3 regions of the Listeria sp. MAN/IMW/UF464 genome follow, and region 1 is predicted to be linked to each of the others. Evidence: riboswitches for the same ligand, from Rfam matches in the RefSeq annotation. Region 1 holds a riboswitch; each other region holds the start of a gene.

Region 1 (7,600 bases):
AAATACACCAATTGATAAATGTTACGAATGTGATTTTGAAGGTGAATTTGTTCCTACAGAAGAAGGCTTTAAATGCCCAAGCTGTGGAAACACTGATCCTGAAAAAGCAGATGTTGTAAAACGTACTTGTGGTTATTTAGGTAATCCGATGAAACGTCCAATGGTTCATGGACGCCACGTAGAAATTAGCAATCGTGTGAAACATATGGAGAACTTAGGTGAATAATCCAAAACCGTGCGAATGGAAGTCGAATGAATTATCCAGAGGGTATATCGCCGACTATAAAGCATTCAACTTTGTCGACGGGGAGGGCGTCCGGTGCAGTTTATATGTATCTGGATGTCCTTTCCACTGCGAAGGCTGCTACAACAAGGCCGCGCAATCATTTAAATACGGCAAACCTTACACAAAAGAATTAGAAGACGATATTCTAAAAGACATCGGACATGAGAGCGTTCAAGGTCTGACGTTGCTTGGCGGGGAACCATTTTTAAATACCGCCACATGCCTATCTGTCGTGAAACGAATCCGCGCGACATATGGGAAAACGAAAGACATTTGGTCATGGACAGGCTACACTTGGGATGAAATGATGCAAGAAACAACTGACAAACTCGAACTTTTATCCTTAATAGATGTCCTTGTAGATGGCCGCTTTGAACAAAAGCTATTCGATCCAAACTTAGCATTCCGCGGTTCCAGCAACCAACGAATTATTGACGTACAAAAATCACTTGCTGCTGATGAAGTAGTGTTATATGAATTGTGAAAAAAAGAAGTTCTTTAGATAATAAAGAACTTCTTTTTTAGACTTTAGCCAAGTAAGCAGGGGAGATGCTAATTTTTAAGTTGACAAGAATACTAATTTCATACATAGTTTTATTATAAATTCATCGAGGTGATCTATTGAAAGAAAAAGAGTATGATTATCAGCTATCAAACATAAAAGGTATTTTGATATTTCTAGTGATGTTCGGTCATTTTTTGTTAGTAATGGGACCTAAAGAAGTAGCAGTAATTGACGTTATTTATTCGTTTCATATGCCAGCTTTTATTTTTATTAATGGGATATTTAGTCAAAAAGTTACCTTTAAGAAAATAGGTAGGTTGTTAGGATTATTTATTATGTTCCAGCCATTATTTTTACTATTAGGACTACTGACGGGCTACTATAAAAACATCGATTTAAAAATGTTAATTACCCCAGCATTTCATTTATGGTATTTGTTAGCGCTGGCAGTATGGATGCTGTTCGCCATGTATGCAAATAAACGAGGCAAATATGCGGTAGATGTATTACTGATCGTTTTAGTTTTACTCGTTGTTGCAATTACAAATAGATACTTTTATGGCACGCAATTTTTAACTATTACAAGAATCCTTAGCTTTTTCCCGTATTTCATTGCAGGTTTCTATCTGGATAGAAGCGGTTTTAACAAATTACGTATATTTTTAAAAAAGTACAAGTACATATGTGGCATAATTACTCTGGTATTAGTCATAGTCTTATATAATCTGTTTTCTACACAACCAGATGAATTCCTTAATTTATTTTATGGCTTTTTAAATAAAACGGCATTTAGCGTCACTACAGTAGGTTATATAGTGAATGTTATGGCGTCGTTCTTCTTAGCCTTTTTATGGATATTTTTATTAATCGCTATCGTCCCAACTAAAAGAACGATAATGGACATAGTTGGTAGCGACACCTTATTACCCTATATCTTACATCCAATCATATTTTATTTAATGATGACACAAAGACCCTTTTTCATGGAGCAAACAATGACATTCCAGTTAATATTTACCATCTTAATTACGATAGCAATATATGGAATCTTTACAATGATGCTGAGGAAAAAAGCATTAAGACAGTTGAAATGATTAAATGAAAAAAATATCTATAGCAAAACAAAAATCCGCCTATTTTCCTGGGCGGATTTTTGTTATACATCAATTTCTCTTGCTTTTAAATAATCATATACCTCTTTATTCTTAAGAACCCATTCTCTATCGTTTTTCCATATTTTTCCCTGGTCTTTTAAACGCGCTAATTGTTTGTAAAAACTGCTTTTTGAAAGATTACTGTAAGCGGCTATAACACTAGTGCGCATTTCTTTTGGTAAAATGACACTGTCTTTTTCATATGGAGTGCCGTGAAGTTTTCCGATGTTGATAAAAGATAACTCTAACTTATCGGAGGAACTTGTTTCGGATGAAAGGCTTTTGAAGAAAGCATGGCGAGCCAAGTCACGCATAATGAAAAATTGAAAACCAAAGTTCTCTGGAAACATTGAAAGAAAATACTCTAAATCTTTAAACGTGTATTTATAAACCGTACAAGTTGATATCGTTTTAAATAAAAAGTCATCTACATTTCCTTGGAATAGACTATAGTAATTGACGAAGGAGCCTTTTCCAAGAATCGTGTAAATACTGTTTGATTCTGGGTTCATAGAAATGGAAACAAATCCGTCGATAATTAAATAGACATGACTATTTCTTTGGTCGGCTGTATTAACTAATTCAGTATTTTTTGGAACTTTTAATTTTTCGTAGTTGATGTTACCTTCGTGAGATAACCGAATGAATTCTTTGTGGTTAAATAGTGCATCCATTGTTAGCAGCTCCTTTACTCTTTCGTTAACTATAATATATAATAACAAAATTAACAAAATTTAATCCACATAAATGATACCAAATTGCCACTTTATTGGTGGAAATTTGAAGATTTAATGAGAAATTGTAAAAAAACGCTATTCTGATTTTAGTATAGTTCAGGACGACGGTCGGTAAAAACAGGAATTATCCCTCTAGTTTCAGCGACTAAATTCAAGTCGATTTCAGCATAAATATTGCCTTCCTCTTCGCCACCATGAACAATAACATTTCCTAGTGGATCAATAACAAGCGAATGACCGTTAAAATGATTATTTGGATCATCGCCAACCCGATTGACAGCAACAACAAAAGCTTGGTTTTCAATCGCACGAGCAATAAGTAGTTGTTCCCATTGTTTAATGCGTTCAGCTGGCCACTGTGCAGAAACAAAAATAACTTCTGAGCCTTCTGAAGTATGTTTGCGAATCCATTCAGGAAATCTAATATCATAACAAATGAACCCTGCGCAAGAAATACCATCTAGTCGAAATAGGTTTTTATCATTTCCAGGTTCTAAGTATAAGTGTTCATTCATAAGTTGGAATAAGTGTACCTTTTTATATGAAGAAAGTAGTCCGCCATATTTATCAAAAGCGTACATCGTGTTGGAAAACTTGCTTCCTTCTGAAATAGAAACCGAGCCGCCAATTATAGCGATTTGGTGTTTTTCTGAAAGGCCAGCTAAAAATTCTTTTGTTCTCTCCCCATTTAAATCAGCAACCCCAGCTAATTCATTTAAAGCATAACCTGTATTCCACATTTCAGGTAAAACTGCTATATCGGCCCCATTTTCAGCAGCTTCAACAATTGCTTTTTCAATCCGCGCATAGTTTGCATCCGGATATTTAAAAACTACATCGGTTTGACATAATGCCAACTTCCACATGTTCTTCGCTCCCTTTTTCTTTTAAAAATAACATAAGCTTGGTGGCGAGTCCATACCGGAACACTACGCACCAAGCTCTTAGTAGTAAAATTAATCTTTTTTAAGACGTCTAGATAAGAAATTTCCGAATGATTGTAGTGCTTGTACCATGATAATTAAAATAATGATGGTTGTATACATGACAGTCGGCTCAAAACGCTGGAAACCATATTGATATGCAATCGTTCCAAGTCCGCCAGCCCCAACAAGTCCAGCCATTGCAGTTGCGCCGATAAGACCAATTGTAGCAATCGTTAAACCGAGAACGATACCAGACCGAGCTTCGCGAATAACTACGCTCCAAATGATTTTTGGCGTTGAAATCCCCATTGCTTGGTAGGCTTCAATAACACCACGATCAACTTCAAGTAGGGCAGACTCCATCAAGCGAGCGATATAAGGCGCGGTGAATACAACAAGTGGCATAATCACACCTTGAATCCCAATAGTAGTACCAACAACAAAGCGAGTTACCGGAATCATTAAGAATAATAAAATAATGAAAGGTAGCGAACGTAAAATATTAATTACCCAGTTCAAAATACTATATACAACCAGATTTTCTGATTGACCGCCTTTACGCGTTAATGTTAAAAATACGCCAAGTGGCAACCCAATTGCTAGTGAAATTACAAGTGTAATCCCAGTCATTGTAAGAGTTTCTAAAAATCCTTGCCAAAGTATCGGTCCCCATTCTTCAAAAAACAAACTCATAGTAACTCGACCTCCTCAACAACGACTCCAGATTCTTTCAAATAAGCAATAGCTTTACTATATTCGGCTTCGTCCCCTTTTAAATGAACGAGTAGTTTTCCAAGTGTTCCGTTTTTCAAATGATCTATTCCACCAGCTAAAATGCTTGGAAGAACGTCGAATTTGCGTGATACAAGAGCGAGCGCAGGTTCATCAGCCTCATCACCAATAAAATGAAGCGAAACTAATTTTCCGGTCGCGATATATTTTTCAAGCAAATCTTGCGGGATGTCGAAACTAGCTTCCGAGCCAACAAAGCGTTTTGTTGTCGCGTGTTTTGCTTTGGTGAAAATATCAAGAACGGTACCTTGCTCTACTAAATGGCCATTTTCCATCACAGCAACCCGGTCACAAATACGTTGAATGACATCAAGTTCATGTGTAATTAAGAAAATCGTAATGCCAAGCTCAGCGTTAATCTTAAGTAACAACTGCAAAATTGCTTCTGTTGTTTCAGGATCCAAAGCACTTGTCGCTTCATCGCTTAAAAGAATTTCTGGTTCATGCGCAAGAGCACGAGCAATCGCAACACGTTGTTTTTGACCGCCAGAAAGCTGACTTGGATAATTGTTTCTTTTATCCTCTAAGCCAACAATCGACAAGTATTTATTTACGCGAATCTCGATTTCGTCTTTTGGAACACCTTCTAATTTTAACGGTTTGGCAATGTTATCATAGACAGTTGCGGTTTTAAGTAAGTTATATCCTTGGAAAATCATACCAATTTTCCGACGAGCGACACGAAGTTCTTTACTTGAGAGGGTAGACAAATTCTTCCCGTCAATTAAAACTTGGCCGGCATCAGGACGTTCAAGCAAGTTGATGCAACGAACGAGGGTACTTTTTCCGGCGCCACTGTAACCAACGACACCGAAAATTTCTCCTTTTTCGACTGTAATAGAAACATTTTTGACGGCTTCTACGGTTTTTCCATTTACGTTAAATGACTTTGAAACTTGATGTAATTCGATCAAAATAAAACAACTCCCTAGAATGCAGGTACTACAGACCCATTAAATTCTTTTTCAATAAATGCTTTTACGTCATCAGAATGGTAGTATTTTTCTAATGTTTTAACGACTTCATCATCTTTGTTTTCGCTACGGATAACAAATACGTTTGGATATGGATTGTCTTTTGTTGGTTCATGGTAAATTGCGTCTTTATTAATAGAAAGTCCAGCACCCATTGCGAAGTTAGTATTAATAGCTGCTGCTGCAACTTCATCTAATTGTGCAGGGATTTGAGAAGCTTCCAGTTCAACGATTTCAAGGTCAAGTGGGTTTTCAGCAATGTCTTTTTTCGTTGCTTTTTCTTCCACGCCATCTTTTAATTTAATAATGCCAGCATCTTCAAATAGTTTTAAACCACGGTATTCGTTACTTGGATCGTTTGGAACGGCAATTTTGTCGCCTTTTTTCAGGTCTTTTAAGTCTTTAATATCGTTAGAGTAAACACCCATTGGGAATGCTACTGTTTTAAAAGCAACGTCTAATTTGTAGCCTTTATCTTTCTTTTGTTGCTCTAAGAACGGGATTGTTTGGTAGTTATTCGCATCGAGGTCACCGTCGTTTAAAGCTGTATTTGGTGTATTATAATCATCAAAAGTTTTGATTTTGATTTCAAGGCCGTCTTTTTTCGCTAATTTTTGAACTTCTTCAGCGATTTGTTGGTGAGGTCCTGCTGTTGTTCCAATGGTGATTTCTTTTGTGCTTAAGGCTTTATCGTCACTTCCGCCTCCACATGCTGCTAACCCTAGAATAAGGCTTGATGCAAGTAAAATTCCTAACCCTTTTGTTAATTTTCTCATCTTTTTTTCCTCCCTAGTATGTTGATTATTTATCCAGATTTATTCATGAAAGCAATAAAAAAACTTCTCTATTTAGAATAGAGAAGTGGAAAGTCGAACATATCCAGCTCCTCTTATCTACCAAAACGGAATACACCATTTTGCTGGAATTAGCACCTTCACTTTACGCTTAAATAAAGTTAGGTTGCCGGGCTTCATCGGGCCAGTCCCTCTGCCGCTCTCGATAAGAGAAAATATTTTAGAAAAACCTGTTAGTTAAAAATATACGCATTTTAAGATAATTTGTCAATGCTTTTTTAAGTTTAAAAAAAATCATACTGGACAAATACTTCAGAAAACTTTACTATTTTAATCAATGAAACTTGAAAAGGACGGGTGCCAAATGAAAATTTCCAAACGCTTGCAAAATTTACCAGATCAATTTTTTTCTAGCCTTGTAGAAAAAGTGGGAAAGAAAGTGGCAGAAGGTTATGACGTGATTAATCTAGGTCAAGGAAATCCAGACCAGCCAACACCCAAGCATATCGTGGAAGCAATGAAAGCAGCTTCAGAAAATCCAATCAATCATAAATATTCGTTGTTTCGTGGAAAACAGGAACTTAAACAAGCCGCGGCTGATTTTTATGCGCGTGAATATAATGTAACCATTGATCCAAATACAGAAGTAGTCATTTTATTTGGGACGAAAACAGGGCTTGTTGAACTGCCAATGTGTTTAATGGATCCAGGTGATGTAATGCTTTTACCAGATCCGGGCTACCCAGATTATTTATCAGGAGCAGTTTTAGGAGAAGTTCAGTTCGAAACAATGCCACTTATTGCTGAAAATAACTTTTTACCAGATTTTAATAAAATTCCTGAAGAAATCGCAAAAAAAGCGGAGTTGATGTATTTAAATTATCCGAATAACCCCACTGGCGCGGTTGCTACGACTCACTTTTTTGAAGAAACGGTTGCTTTTGCTAAAGAAAACAATATTACGATTGCACATGATTTTGCTTATGGTGGTATTGGTTTTGATGGGAAGAAACCGATTAGCTTTTTAGAAACTCCAGGGGCGAAAGAGGTTGGAATCGAACTTTATACGCTTTCGAAAACATATAATATGGCTGGCTGGCGCGTAGGATTTGCTGTTGGGAATAAAGACGTTGTCGAAGCAATCAACCTCATTCAAGATCATATGTATGTAAGTTTATTCCCAGGTATTCAAGATGCTGCAATTGAGGCTCTCACAGGCGATCAAACTTGTGTACAAGAATTAAATGCTCGTTATGAAAGCCGTAGAAATGCATTTATAGCTGCTTGTGATAAAATTGGTTGGGAAGCAATTGCTCCAGCGGGCTCTTTTTTTGCATGGATGCCCGTTCCAAAAGAGTTTACAAGTAGTGAATTCGCGGATTACTTATTAAATGAAGTTAGTGTAGCTGTTGCTGACGGAAGTGGTTTCGGG
Region 2 (7,600 bases), on a different contig from region 1:
ATGTTTTTTTGGCAAGCGGTGATTTTTTGTTGGTGTTCTTCTTGGTTCGCTTGGATTTTTTTATGCCACTTCTGTTTTTCTTCTTCCTGTAAATCCGCCAAATAGTAGCCGAAACTTCTTGATTCTGCGCCTTGCCAAACTTCGCGCAGAAGCTCCAGCGACTCCCGTTCTTCTTGATGGACACGTGCAAAATCTTCCGCTAACCACTCTTGTTCATTTTGTTGTCGTTGTAAATCTTGCAAAAAATCTTCGGCCGCGGATTGTTCTTTTTTCAGCAATTGTAGTTGTGTCTCCATTTGTTGGCTCTTTGCATCCATTTATTTACCTCCCAATCCCATGCCTCGTTCAAGCTCTTGGTCTTTACGAGTAAATGATGCGCCTAATTCTTTCAATCTTTTGGTATCCGTTCCTACCACACCCTGAAAATTGTCCACCGCGTCTACCAAATCAAACAATGCTGTTCGAAAATGGTTGATGGAATTGGCTTGACTGTAGGCCATATTGCCACCTTTCATTGGTAAATATTCAGCTGATTTGCCTTTAGATTCTAGCTTCGTCGCATGTTTTTTTAATGTAGCTTCTTTAACTTTTATTTCACTCATTCGCTTACTTCCTTTCTATCTCGCTCTTCCTTATTGTAGCACCGTAAGCGGACTGTCTTTGTGAGCATTTTATGAATAAATTTGACTTAATGAAGCTATATTAAGTTAATAATTTCGCTTCTTATTTCTTATTATGTATAAAAAAACACTTTGAATAAAAAATCAAAGTGTTTTCAAAATTAATATCTACGTGATAACCCTTTTCTCAGCACATCGCCAAGCACGTTAAATGAAAGGATGGTCATTAAAATTAGTAATCCGGGGAAAAGCGCCAAGTAAGTTGCTTCGCCGACGTAGCCTTGCGCATTGTTCAGCATGCTGCCCCACGAAGCGTTAGGCTGTTGAACACCGAGGCCAAGGAAACTTAGTGCTGACTCGGTTAAAATGGCTGTAGCGACGTTTAATGAAGCTGCAACGACGATGGATGGCATCGCGTTTGGAATAATATGCTTGAACATAATGTGGAAAAATCCGCCACCCGAAGACTTGGAGTACAAAATGAATTCACGTTCTTTTAATGTTAACGTCTCTGCTCGAACAATCCGCGCCACTTCCATCCAAGAAAGCAATCCGATAATGATAATAATATTCGAAATTCCCGGTTTTAAGTACGCATTTAAAATCATTAGTAGGAAAAATGATGGAATCGACATGAAAATATCAAGAAAACGCATTACCATATTGTCAATGAATCCACCAAAGTAGCCACTAACGGTACCAGCGAGTGTTCCAACGACAACGGCAATCATCATCGCAAACACGCCAACAAGTAGTGAAACCCGGCCGCCGTACAAGACACGCGTCAAGTAATCCCGACCATGGTCATCCGTCCCAAACCAATGCGAGGAATTTGGCGGCATCAGTTTGTCCTGAACGGAAAGAGCATTGGGGTCATAAGGCGAAAGGAACGCGAAAATACAAGCGACTGTAATAAGAATCAGCACACTCGTCGCAAAAACAGCGCGGCGGTCAGCCAGCATAAAACGCCAAAAACTCCGCTCTCTGGTAGCATGAACAACTTCCGCATCCCGCTCGAAATCTTGCATTGTTTTTTTCGAAAAATCTAATCGCATCATGAATTCCTCACCCCATTTCCCTAATCCGTGGATCGACAATCATATAAGCTAAATCGGCCAACAAGTTCCCAATAATTAATAATAGCGCTGAAAAAAGTGTAATCGCCATAATAACTGGATAATCTAGTTGGAAAATCGCATTAATCCCAAGCGACCCCATTCCCGGCCATGAAAAAATACTTTCGGTAATAAAAGCGCCTGTAATGACTTGCGGAAGTGACATCCCAAGTAGTGTTATGACTGGCAACAAGGAATTTTTCAAGACATGATGCCCCATAATTTGTACTTTGGATAGACCTTTCGCATAACCGAATAAAACATATTCTTCTTTTAATTGGTTAATCGTATTCGAGCGGACGTAACGATAATATGCCGCGCACCCTTGGAAAGTCAGCGTTATAACTGGCAAAATCGCATGCTCCGCCATATCCCAGAAGGAGTCGACCCCAATCGTTCGCATCCCTAGACTTGGGAGCCACCCTAATTGAATCGAGAACACATCTATTAAAATCATCCCAAACCAAAAAATCGGAATCGAAATCCCAATATAAGAAATCCCGTTTAGCACTTTATCAATCCACGTATTTTCATAATTCGCCGCAACCAAACCAAGTGGAATCGACAACAATAACGTCAGAACGAGCGAAGTTCCCACCAAACCAAGTGTCGCTGGAATTCTCTCTAAAATTTGTTGTAAAACTGGTTGGCTGTTCACAATCGAATAACCAAGATTACCTTGGAGCAAATTCCCAAGCCAAATAAAATACTGTACATAAATCGGTTGATCCAGCCCTAAGCTCTGTCTAATCCGCTCCACATCATCAGGATTCATATCAGGCGTAACAAACGAATTCACGGGATCCCCGGGCGCTAATTTTATAAGTGCAAACGAAATAATCGAGATAATAAACAGCATCGGAATAATTTGCAATACGCGTTTTATGATTGTTTTTAGCATAATTTATCTCCTATCTAAAACACTAAAAATGACAAGTAAAAACCTGAACCTGCCAAAAACAAGCATGGCAGGCCAGATTTTTTACGAATGATTTTTAATTATTATTCCGTTAAATATAGTTTAGAAAGATCACGGAACATTGTTACTGGTTGTGGTGTTGCAGCTTTTTGACCACCGTAACGGCTATCAAGAGCTAGCACTGCATTATCATAAGAAATTGGATAAATTACAGCGTCATCAGCAATGGTGTTTTGGATTTTTTCATAGATTTCTTGACGTTCTTTATCATCCGCAGTTACAGCACCTTTTTCCCAAAGTGCATCTAGGTCTTTGTTGTGGTAGTTAGCGTAGTTGTATGGCTCGTCGCTTTTAAATAGAGATTTATATGCATCAGGATCGTTCCCCATGATATAACCATTTAGTGCGATAGAGTAGTCTGCGTTTTTGCGGTCAAGTGTGATGTTGCTTAGTGCATTTGGATCTGTTGGTTTCAAGTCAAGTGTCACGCCGATTTCTTTGTATTGTTGTTGTAAGTAAAGCGCGATACTTTCTTGTGATTTACTGTTGTTTAAATAGTAAACAGTTAGTTTTTGGCTTGTATCAAAACCGCTTTCTTTTACTAATTTTTTCGCTTTGGCAATGTCTTGGTCGTATGTTTCTACTTTATCCGTGAAGTATTTCGTGTTTTCTGTTAGGAACGAAGAAGCTGGTTTTGCGTATTCATCTGAACCGTAAGCTGCATCAATGATTTCTTCACGGTCAAGCGCATAAGAAAGGGCTTGGCGAAGTTCTTTTGATTTAAGAGCTGGTTGGTTTTCGTTGAACGTTGCATAGCTTAAGCGGTTTTCCGGGTAAGTGATAATGTTTACCGCGCTCGCTTTTTCTACTTTTTTTCTATCAGAAGGTTGAATGGATTTTAAGTTAATTTCGCCATTTTGCAGTGCTAAATTAGCTGCGTTTTGGTCTTTTGTGATTCGGAAAGTAACTTTATCCAATTTTGGTTTGCCGTCAAAATAGTCGTTGAACCGTTCTAGGGAAACATATTCACCTGTTTTGTATTCAACAAATTTGTACGGACCTGAGCCGATTGGATTTTTGTTTTTATCACTTTTCTCGATGTTTTCTACCCCTTCAAAAATGTGTTTTGGAATTGGGAAGAATGTTTTAATTGTATTTTCAAAGGCTGGAGCAACAGTTGGTAAAGTGAATTTCACCGTTGTATCGTCCACTGCTTCTACTTTTACAGGTTTATCATCAAAAACAAAGTTGCCGCGGTTCGGGCTGTTTTGTTTTGTATCTAAAATAGAATTTACAGTAAATACTACGTCATCTGCAGTCAAAGGTTTGCCGTCATGCCAAGTTAAACCATCTTTTAGTTTCACAGTGTAAGTTAAGTTGTCGTCTGAAATATCTAAGCTTTTTGCAAGTGCCGGTTTCCCGTCAACTTCCCAAAATAGCGGTGCGTATACAGCTTGTTGAATCGTTAATGTTACACGATCAGAAGCGTAGTTCGGATTGATAACTTCTGGATCTCCAGTAACGCCGATAATTAGAGAGCCGCCGTCTTTCGCTTTGCCTGAACCGTTTGCTTTGTCTGAACTAGCGCCAGAGCCTCCGCAAGCCGTTAACACCAAGGCAAAAACTGAGATAACCGCTACTAATAAAAATTTCTTCATCTAACAAAAACTCCCCTCTTTAAGCGCTAAAAATAACGCTTCCTCTGTTTTTTGGTCAGAATCGAAGCGCCTCATTAAAAGCTACTACTTATCTGCCAGAATATTACTTCTGATCGGAATTAGCATAGAACTTGCGCTCCGCTGCCGGGTTTCACTGGGCCGATTCCCTCCACCACTCTGGATAAGAAATTGTAATACTATTATTCCTATAAGTTTACTGTGAATTAAAGATACACTGAAAAGAACCAGATGTCAAGAAGAGAAAACTGGATTTTTAAAATTTATTTTATAAAAAAATAGACTGGGATTTGTTCCCAGTCTACGCCTATTATTTATCGGCTTGTACTTCTTGATATTCTGGCTTCTTAGAAAACTCAGCTTTAGCGAACGGGCAAAGTGGAATAATTTTCTTTCCTTCTGTTTTTGCTTTCTCGACAGCGCGTTTCACAAGTTCTTGAGCTATTCCTTGACCACGAGCCGCATCATCCACCCCAGTATGGTCAATAATAAACATATCTTCCCCAGTTGGCACAAAAGTCACTTCACCAACCTCGACACCTTCATCATTTACCGCATAAATTCTATTTTCACCGTTTTTATATTCCATTTGTTATCCTCCTATTTCTCTATATACTGAAGCGCTCCACTTGGGCAAGTATGAATCACCCGTTTTGCCTCTTCTTTTGGTACGTTATCTGGCATAATCCATGGTTTTCTATCCAAATTAAAAAGTTCTGCGTTACCTTTTACACAATTACCGGAATGTGCGCAAATATTCGTATTAAAATAAATATCTACTTCTGCCCCGCGATACTTACGGTAGCCTTGTTCTAATAATGTTTCTTCTTCCATCTGATTACCTCCTTCGCCAAAGTTTCCTTACTCTTAGTATATTCCACTCATCTACTAAAAGAAAACGTCCCGAAAAAGCATCCCAGTCATTGACTTTCAAGCCAGTTATTGAAATAATAAAGATATTTTATAAGTATATTTAACAATAGAAGAAGGAGTGGAAATAATGGCATTTTATTTTGAAGAACCGTCCCGCACATTTAGTGAGTTTTTACTAGTTCCAGGCTACTCGTCCGCTGAATGTGTACCAACAAACGTTAGCTTAAAAACACCGATTGTAAAATTTAAAAAAGGGGAAGAATCTGCTATCACAATGAACATTCCGCTTGTTTCCGCAATTATGCAAGCTGTTTCTGATGATAACATGGGAATTGCTCTCGCTAAAGAAGGCGGCGTATCTTTCATTTTCGGATCTCAATCAATCGAAAGTGAGGCTGCAATGGTTTCTCGCGTGAAAAATCATAAGGCTGGATTCGTTATTAGTGATTCTAATATCAGCCCAGATAAAACCCTCCAAGACATTCTTGATTTAAAAGAAAAAACTGGTCATTCTACAGTTGCAGTTACAGAAGACGGCACAGCGCACGGTAAATTACTTGGAATCGTGACAAGTCGCGACTACCGAGTGACGCGTATGAGTCCTGATGAAAAAGTTGCAGATTTCATGACGCCTTTTGAAAAACTAGTTACTGCTAAAAAATCGACCACTTTAAAAGAAGCTAACAACATTATTTGGGACCACAAATTAAATGCTTTACCACTTGTAGACGATAACGAACACTTGGTTCACATGGTGTTCCGCAAAGACTACGACTCAAATAAAGAAAATAAATTAGAATTACTTGATTCCTCCAAACGTTATGTAGTTGGAGCTGGAATTAACACACGCGACTATGAAGAACGTGTTCCCGCTCTAGTAGAAGCTGGCGCAGATATTTTGTGTATCGATTCCTCTGAAGGATACTCCGAATGGCAAAAACGCACACTTGACTATGTTCGCGGTAAATACGGCGATACAGTCAAAGTCGGCGCAGGGAATGTTGTTGACCGAGATGGCTTCCGTTATCTTGCAGAAGCTGGCGCAGATTTCGTTAAAGTTGGCGTTGGTGGTGGCTCCATCTGTATCACACGTGAACAAAAAGGTATCGGCCGCGGACAAGCAACCGCCCTAATTGATGTTGCTAAAGCTCGCGATGAATATTTTGAAGAAACAGGTGTATATATTCCGATTTGTTCCGATGGTGGCATTGTTTATGACTACCATATGACATTAGCTCTAGCAATGGGCGCTGACTTTATTATGCTTGGTCGTTACTTCTCCCGTTTTGACGAAAGCCCAACAAACAAAGTTAATTTAAATGGCACGTATATGAAAGAATATTGGGGTGAAGGAGCTAACCGCGCGCGCAACTGGCAACGTTATGACCTTGGCGGCGATAAGAAATTATCTTTTGAAGAAGGCGTAGATTCTTATGTTCCTTACGCTGGATCTTTGAAAGACAATGTTGCCATCAGCCTTAGCAAAGTCCGCTCTACTATGTGTAACTGCGGCGCGCTAAATATCCCTGAGTTACAACAAAAAGCAAAAATCACGCTTGTTTCGTCCACTTCTATCGTAGAAGGTGGCGCGCATGACGTTGTTGTAAAAGATGCTTCGAACAATTTAATCAAATAAAAACAAAATTGGTTGGTGTGAATTTGGTAAATTACCATTCTCACACCAACCAATTTTTTCATTTAGGCATCTCAGACAATCGAATATTTTTCTTTAATTTCTTTCATTGGTAGTGGACGACTAAAATAATAGCCTTGGAAATAATCCACTTTCATTTCGCGTAACGTCTTCACTTGTTCGATGTCTTCTACGCCTTCTGTAACAACTTTCCCGCCTAAATCATGGCATAAATTAACAATTGCTTGAATAATAATTTGTTGCTTTCGATCCGTTTTTAAAAGAGCAATAAATGACATATCTGTTTTTACAATATCAATTGGTAAACTACGCAAATATGCCAGCGAGCTGTAGCCTTTTCCAAAATCATCCATGCTCACTGTGACGCCGAGTTTTTTAATTTTACGTAAGTTTTTATCTGCAACAGCTAGCTCCGTAATTTCGCCCCGTTCGATAATTTCTATTTCTAGGCATTCCGGATACTTTAAATGTTCTTTCACATAATCATATAAAAAAGTCATATAATTACTACTTACAACATAATGTGCCGGAATATTAATCGAAATCGAAAAACGTCCCCCTAGCTGGTTAATTTGTTCAATTGCTGTTTCAGCCACAAAGTCCTGCATTTCTCGTGTTGCATTTAAAAGGGCAATATCTTCAAAGAAATCCGCTGGAGCTAGAATCGCCGTCGCTGTCTTTAGTCGAATTAAACCTTCAAATCCGATAAGCTCATTCGTTTTGGCATCTACTTTTGGTTGATA
Region 3 (7,600 bases), 1.4 Mb from region 1:
ACATGAAACCGCGCTTTTTCCTTCAACGATTTTCCTGTATATGAAATACCGTCATTAAACTTTTTAATCAGTTGAACGAGCTCCACCGATCTTAAATCAAACACCGAGGATGCTCCTGGGAAATCACCTACTTTAGTCGGATCACCAGTAATCGCAAGCACATCATGGAGACCTAGCTTATGAAATCCCATCACATGCGAATGCATCCCAACTAAATTATGGTCCCGCGTCGTCAAATGAATCAACGGCTTAATGCCATACTCATGTTTCAAAATGGAAGCCAGCGCCATATTACTAATTCTCGGAGTCGCTAGTGAATTATCCGAAATCGTAATCGCGTCAACTCCAGCCTCATCCAGCGCCTTAGCTCCTTCAAAAAATTTCGATGTATCAAAAGTCCGAGGTGGATCAAGTTCTACTAAAATCGTCAACCGTTCCTTCACATTATCAAGTAAACGCTCACCAGACTCCTCGTCCTCCACTTCTTCAGGAACAAGCTCCAAAATCGGTCGAACTTCTTTTTCCAAAACGGGCTTAGTGCTCTCTAATCCTTTACGCAAAGCCCGAATATGATCTGGAGTCGTTCCGCAACAGCCACCGATAATTCGTGCACCTTCTTGTCGAAAAACTTCCCCGTAATGCTCAAAATAATCTGTATCTGACTGATAAATGACTTTCCCTTCTTGCACTTCTGGCAGGCTCGCATTGGGATAAACAGCTAAGTATGCCTTATCATAAAGTGGTACTGTTTCAAGAGCACGCGCCATATGATATGGTCCAAGTCGGCAATTGATACCAACCACATCTGCACCGAGCGCAATAAGTTCTTCCAGCGCATCTGGTAATTTTTTCCCGTTTTGCAGGATACCTGGTTCATGCATCGATACATTTGCCACGACAGGTAAATCAGTCGTCTCACGGAGAATTTTCAACACCGTTTTAAGTTCATCTAAATCATAATACGTCTCGAGCAAAATTGCATCCACACCATCTAACAAAAAACAGTATAGCTGCTCCCGAAAACTACGCTTAATTTCTTCCAGAGGAGCCGCCGGAAGTCTTGCATCCACAGCTCCATTTATCCCGCCAATCGTGCCAAAGATATACGTCCCAGTCCCTCTCGCCGCTTCCTTTGCTAACCGAATGGCGGCTTGGTTAATTCGCTTCACTTCATCCTCAAGACCATATCGAGCGAGTTTAATATAATTGGCTCCGTAAGTATTAGTTTGAATAATATCCGCACCAGCACCAATATAAGCCTTATGAATCGCTACAATATCTTCCGGATGAGATAAATTCAGTTCTTCAAACGAACGGTCCACCCCGTAGGAATAAAGCAAAGTGCCCATCGCACCATCTGCAATTAATACTTTTTCGCTTAAATCTTTTCTTAAATTCATTTCGCGACACTTCCTTTCTTAATGAACGAAAGTGCTTGTTTTAAATCAGCAATCAAATCATCTGCATCCTCAAGCCCCGCTGAAAAACGTAATAATCCTGGTGTAATTCCTTGCGCCAAACGCTCCTTTTCTGGAACAGCAGCATGAGACATTTTAGCAGGATAAGATAAAATACTCTCAACCGCACCTAAACTCACGGAAAATACCGGTAACTCCAAATGATTTACGAGCTCGCGCACAGCTTCTTCGCTACCAAGATCAAAAGACAAAACAGCTCCACCACTCGTCGCTTGTTCTACTTGAATTTCATAGCCTGCATGGGATGGTAAGCCAGGATAATGCACCGCAACTACATCTGGTTCTGCATTTAAAAACAAAGCAATTTTTTCCGCAGTTTCCGTCCCAGCTTTCATCCGAACAGATAGCGTTTTAAGTCCGCGAAGCAGCAACCATGAATCTTGTACCCCAAGAACCCCACCAGTTGAATTTTGCAAAAAGTAAATAGCTTCAGCCAAATCCGGGTTATTAGTAACAATAAGTCCTGCCAAAATATCACTATGACCGCCAAGAAATTTCGTCGCACTGTGGATAACTAAATCTGCTCCAAGCTCTAACGGTTTTTGAATAAGTGGTGTTAAAAAAGTATTGTCAACAAACGTATGGCAGCCATTCGCTCTCGCAAGTTTAGAAACAGTCCGAATGTCCGTCACATGTAATAGCGGATTGGATGGTGTTTCCAAGTAAACCAACTTAGTATTCGCTTGAAACGCCTTCGCAACTTCATCAATGTTTGTCGTATCAACAAAAGTATGCGTAATCCCAAACCTCGGCAACACTTGCTCAACCAAACGAAAAGTTCCACCATACACATCTTTTGAAATAATAAAATGATCCCCTTTAGATAAGGTAAAAAGTGCCGCAGAAACAGCCGCCATACCACTTGCAAAAGCAAAACCGTTCGTGCCACTTTCTAACTCCGCAATCGCTTGCTCCACTTTTTCTCTCGTCGGATTGCCACTTCTTGCATAATCATAAGTATGGTAATTATCAAAATCATGCTGATGAAATGTAGACGATAAATGAATGGGCGTATTAAGAGCACCTGTTTCTTTATCGATTCCTAAACTAGCTTTAATTACAGCTGTATCTTGCCCATAATCCTTAGCCACGAGCGGTCACCCCTTTCAAAACCGCATCAAGCGCTTTAGATAAATCAGCAATTAAATCTTCACTAGCTTCAATTCCAACCGAAATTCGTAATAATTTATCTGTGAGCCCATAAGAATTTCTAAGTTCCAATGGAATATCCGCATGAGTTTGTGTTGTTGGATAAGTAATCAAACTCTCTACCCCACCTAAACTTTCCGCAAAAGTAAACAACTCAAGCTCTTTTAAAAGTGGCGATACGAGCGCTGCATCCTTAATAAAGAAACTAATCATTCCCCCGCGGCCCGGATAGCGTACTTCCTCCACTAACTCATGCTCCTCCAAAAACGCAGCGATTTTCTCCGCATTTGCCTGATGCTGTCTCACTCGTAAAACAAGCGTCTTCAGACCACGAATCAAAAGCCAACTATCAAATGGCGATAACACAGTACCCGTTGCATTTAGCTGATCAAAAAAGAATTTTCCAAGCCATTCCTCTTTAACAATAACCGCGCCTGCCAGCACATCGTTATGTCCACCAAGATACTTCGTCGCACTATGAATAACAATATCTGCGCCTAAAGTTAATGGTTGCTGCAAAACAGGTGTATAAAATGTATTATCTACAATAACAAGTAAATCATTCGCATGTGCCCACCGAGACACACTAGCAATGTCTGTTTCTTGCATCAATGGATTAGTCGGCGTTTCGATGAAAATCGCTTTTGTTTCCGGGCGAACCAATTTTTCCAAATCATTCACGTTCGCCCCGTCCCAATAAGAAAAACCAATCTGATATTGCGCTCCAAACTGTTCAAAATATCTAAAAGTCCCTCCGTACAAATCCTGCGAACTTATAATATGTTCACCCGTTTTAAATAGCTGAAAGACTAATTGAATCGCACTCATCCCAGAACTCGTCGCAAATGCATGCGTGCCATTCTCTAGTTCCGCAAGTGCTTCTTGTAAAGCATCTCGCGTTGGATTTCCCGTTCTAGTATAATCATATCCCGTTGATACCCCAAGATCGGCATGCTGGTAAGCTGTAGAGAAGTAGACTGGCATATTGACAGCACCCGTTCTTTCACACTTTCTATTTCCAATTTGCGCTGCTATCGTCTCTTGTTTCAGCTTTGCCATAATTACCTCTCCTCCATTCCTTTATTTCTCTAATACTTGATATTCCGCACGAACTTCTTTAGTCGCTTTAATCATATCTTGAAGTGCTGCAATTGTTTCAGGCTCTTTCCGCGTTTTCAAACCACAATCCGGGTTAATCCAAAATTGTTTTGCATCAATTGCACGTAACGCACGACGGATATTATCTTGAATTTCTGAAACAGTTGGAACTCGCGGGCTATGAATATCATAAACACCCAGTCCAATTTCTTTATCATAAGTCACTTCTTCAAATGTCGAAATAATTTCCCCATGACTTCTTGAGGTTTCAATCGAAATCACATCGGCATCCAAAGCACTGATTGTATCAATAATGTCATCAAAGTCCGAGTAACACATATGAGTATGAATTTGCGTATCATTTTGAACCGAAGCAGTTGTTAATTTAAATGAATATACCGCATCATCTAAATATTTTTGCCATCTCGCTTGTTTCAATGGTAAACCTTCACGTAAAGCTGGCTCGTCCACTTGGATAACCTTAATGCCATTACGTTCTAGTGCTTCTACTTCTTTACGAAGCGCGAGGCCAACTTGATTCGCAACAACACTTTCCGGCACATCATCACGGACAAAACTCCAATTGATGATTGTCACCGGCGCAGTGAGCATCCCTTTTACTGGGCGCTTCGTTAACGACTGGGCATAGACGCTTTCTTTCACTGTAATTTCCTCTGTAAAAGCAACATCCCCGTAGATAAGTGGTGGACGAACCGCTCTCGAACCATAAGATTGTACCCACCCAAATTTAGTTGCCTGGAAGCCTGCTAATTTTTGTCCAAAATATTCTACCATGTCAGTACGTTCAAATTCACCGTGAACTAACACATCGATATCTAAATCCTCTTGAATTTTAATCCAGCGAGCAGTTTCTTTTTCAATAAATGCATTATATTCTGCATCGGTGATATTTCCTTTTAACCAATCTGCACGTGTTTTCCGAACTTCTGGTGACTGTGGAAAACTTCCGATAGTCGTTGTTGGAAACAGTGGTAATTTGAGCCATTCATGTTGTAATTTGATTCGTTCTGCAAATGGTAATTCTCGGTCAACCCGAACATTTTCTAAATTAGCAATCGCCGCTTGAACTTCTAAATTATTTCGATGGCTTGATTCATTAAGCGCTTTTACAGCCTCACGAGCTTCATTTAGCTCAGCAGCCACACTTTCCGCACCTTCTGTTAAAGCTTTCGTTAAAATTGCAATTTCATCTAATTTTTGATCAGCAAATGATAAGCCGCCTAGAATCACTTCATCTAAATCAGGTTCGCTTAGTTTTGTTACTGGTACATGTAATAATGAATTCGATGGTTGGACAATCAATTTATCCTCCGCCACATAATGAGCGATGTCAGTAAGGAGTGCCAATTTCGCATCCAAATCACTGCGCCAAACATTTCGACCATCAATCACCCCAGCCGCTAAATATTTATTTTGCGGAAATCCGTGAGCTTTCAACGCTTTAATCGAATCGCCGTGATCATGAACAAAATCAATTCCAACCGCCGCAACTGGCAAATTAACAACCTCTTCATAATAATCCAAACTTTCAAAATAAGTTTGTAACTCTATTTTCAAGTTTGGTACAGCATCATGAAACGCTTTGTATACTTTTTCAAATAAAGCAATTTCTTTTTTATCAAAACTAGTTGCAAGATAAGGTTCGTCAATTTGAACCCACGTAGCACCAGCAGTTTCAAGCTCTTTCAAAATTTCAATATACGCTGGAATAAATTTATCTAATAATATTTCAAAGCTTTCTGCATCGCTACCTTTTCCAAGTTTTAAATAAGTAACTGGACCAACTAGTACTGGCTTCCCTTCAATCCCAAGCTCGTTTTTCGCTTCTTCGTAGTAGTAAAGCGCCCGGTTATCTAATACTTTAGGATCAGCTTCAGCAAGTTCTGGCACGATGTAGTGATAGTTAGTATTGAACCATTTAGTCATTTCAGAAGCAACCGCGTCACTCTTACCACGCGCAATATCAAAATATGTATTTAGCGAAACCTTCCCACCATCATGTTGAAAGCGTTTTGGAATAATCCCAAATGTAACGCTCGTATCTAGCACTTGATCATAAAAACTAAAGTCACCAACTGGAATCAAATCAATTCCTTTATCTTGTTGTTTCTTTAGCGCATGTAATCTTAGAGCTTTTGTTTCCGCCAATAATTCCTCTTCTGAAATCGCACCATTCCAAAACTTTTCTAGCGCACGTTTCCATTCACGTTTCTCCCCAAGTCTCGGATACCCCAAGTTTGAACTAATCGCCTTTACCATACCTATCACCTTATCCTCTCAATTTTTTGCCAATAAAAAACCTCCCTAGAGAACTAGAGAGGTTTGGAAGTTTCGATACACAAATACAGTGAAACTTTTTAAGTCTCTCTTATCTCTCGAAGCATCACACTTCGCAGGATTTAGCACCTTTTCAACGAATTGAAAGGTTGCTGGGTTTCAACGGGCCAGTCCCTCTACCACTCATAATAAGAGTAATTTATTTAGTTTTTTTAATCACTTAAATTGGATTGAAATCATCATACCACTTGCAACTAAAAACTGTCAATCATTAAATTTTTATTTTCTTTCAATGTGCTTCCTTCCGTCCTCCCAAAGCTAATAATAAACAGCCTAGCAAAAGGATTCCAGCGACCACAAAATAAAATATTTGATTTCCAAAAATCCCTATCATCATCCCCGTTGCACTCGGACCAATAATACTCCCTAAACTAAAGAACATTCCTACCAAAATATTTCCAGCCGGAAGTAGTTCAAGCGGCGTCAAATCAGTCATATAAGATAACCCTAGTGAATAAAGCGAGCCTAGCAATATCCCCAAAATAAAGAAAAATATCACAAAGAAAATAGGTATCTTAACAAACGCTGTTAATACAAAAACCACAGCCCCTGCTCCAGTCAAAAGCGGTAACATTTTATCCCGACCAAATTTATCACTAATAATCCCAATCGGCACTTGAAAAATAATCGTCCCAACTGAAAAAGAAGAAATAATCATCGCAATCATCATTGTATCAAGCCCGTCTCGCAACCCTACAACTGGAAATGTCGCATTAAGTCCGGTTTCAAGAATCCCATACAAAAACGGTGGAATCATCGCAACCCAAGCCATCTTAAATACGCCCGAAAAGCGTTTTATACTTCCCCAAAAAGAAATTTTCCGAATAACAGCCTTTTCTCCCACGAAATCATTTCGAATAAACCAAACAAGACTCCAAGCAATCAATACTAAAATACCTGACAAGAAGAAAGGCAAGTTTGCATTTACTTTTGCCAAATTCACCAACTGTGGCCCAATCGCAAATCCTACAGAGAAAAACAAGCCATAAATAGCCATATTTCGACCACGCTTACTAGGATCACTCATTGCTCCAATCCATGTCTGCGATGAAAAATGCAACATATGATCCCCAATACCAATAAGCAATCGCAATATAAACCAAAAATATAAATTAAACCAAATAGGAAAAGCAAATATTGCAATCGCAACAAGCCCTCCGCCAACTAATATTATAGGCTTGTAACCATATTTATGTAAAGGTGCCTCAATAAATGGAGAAATCAGTAAAACACCTAAGTAAATTCCTGTTGCATGAAACCCATTTATTCCAGCACTTACCCCTTTTTCTTCTAAAATTATCGCAATAAGTGGCAGTAAAACACCTTGAGATAATCCAGATATAGCTACAACCATCGTTAAAATCCAAAACTTCCCTTTTGCCCCCATAACACACCTCCGAAAACTTACTAAAAAAAAACAATGTCGATGTTCGACATTGTTTTTTTAGATGACCCGTACGGGAATCGAACCCGTGTTACCGCCGTGAAAGGGCGGTGTCTTAACCGCTTGACCAACG

What was found. Region 1 has a riboswitch for S-adenosylmethionine ahead of AC4PG0_RS06950 (MetQ/NlpA family ABC transporter substrate-binding protein). Riboswitches for the same ligand answer to the same signal wherever they lie in the genome.
Region 2: another riboswitch for S-adenosylmethionine. It lies ahead of AC4PG0_RS10305 (ABC transporter substrate-binding protein); the one in region 1 lies ahead of AC4PG0_RS06950 (MetQ/NlpA family ABC transporter substrate-binding protein).
Region 3: another riboswitch for S-adenosylmethionine. It lies ahead of metE (5-methyltetrahydropteroyltriglutamate--homocysteine S-methyltransferase); the one in region 1 lies ahead of AC4PG0_RS06950 (MetQ/NlpA family ABC transporter substrate-binding protein).

What each region holds. Positions count from the first base shown of each region.
Region 1 covers NZ_JBZWZP010000001.1:1,360,497-1,368,096, reverse strand. The annotation lists gene nrdD (anaerobic ribonucleoside-triphosphate reductase) at 1-226, shown strand, start outside; gene nrdG (anaerobic ribonucleoside-triphosphate reductase activating protein) at 219-770, shown strand; gene AC4PG0_RS06975 (acyltransferase family protein) at 908-1,885, shown strand; gene AC4PG0_RS06970 (Crp/Fnr family transcriptional regulator) at 1,948-2,619, opposite strand; gene AC4PG0_RS06965 (carbon-nitrogen family hydrolase) at 2,769-3,548, opposite strand; gene AC4PG0_RS06960 (methionine ABC transporter permease) at 3,639-4,301, opposite strand; gene AC4PG0_RS06955 (methionine ABC transporter ATP-binding protein) at 4,298-5,314, opposite strand; gene AC4PG0_RS06950 (MetQ/NlpA family ABC transporter substrate-binding protein) at 5,329-6,150, opposite strand; SAM riboswitch class I at 6,261-6,380, opposite strand; gene AC4PG0_RS06945 (pyridoxal phosphate-dependent aminotransferase) at 6,533-7,600, shown strand, end outside.
Region 2 covers NZ_JBZWZP010000003.1:84,605-92,204, forward strand. The annotation lists gene AC4PG0_RS10285 (hypothetical protein) at 1-317, opposite strand, end outside; gene AC4PG0_RS10290 (DUF3130 domain-containing protein) at 318-602, opposite strand; gene AC4PG0_RS10295 (ABC transporter permease) at 782-1,675, opposite strand; gene AC4PG0_RS10300 (ABC transporter permease) at 1,686-2,636, opposite strand; gene AC4PG0_RS10305 (ABC transporter substrate-binding protein) at 2,738-4,312, opposite strand; SAM riboswitch class I at 4,398-4,500, opposite strand; gene AC4PG0_RS10310 (GNAT family N-acetyltransferase) at 4,641-4,919, opposite strand; gene AC4PG0_RS10315 ((4Fe-4S)-binding protein) at 4,931-5,164, opposite strand; gene AC4PG0_RS10320 (IMP dehydrogenase) at 5,331-6,839, shown strand; gene AC4PG0_RS10325 (EAL domain-containing protein) at 6,911-7,600, opposite strand, start outside.
Region 3 covers NZ_JBZWZP010000001.1:2,046-9,645, reverse strand. The annotation lists gene AC4PG0_RS00135 (bifunctional homocysteine S-methyltransferase/methylenetetrahydrofolate reductase) at 1-1,400, opposite strand, end outside; gene metC (cystathionine beta-lyase) at 1,397-2,569, opposite strand; gene AC4PG0_RS00125 (aminotransferase class I/II-fold pyridoxal phosphate-dependent enzyme) at 2,562-3,686, opposite strand; gene metE (5-methyltetrahydropteroyltriglutamate--homocysteine S-methyltransferase) at 3,708-6,005, opposite strand; SAM riboswitch class I at 6,112-6,218, opposite strand; gene AC4PG0_RS00115 (MFS transporter) at 6,313-7,470, opposite strand; tRNA gene AC4PG0_RS00110 (tRNA-Glu) at 7,533-7,600, opposite strand, start outside.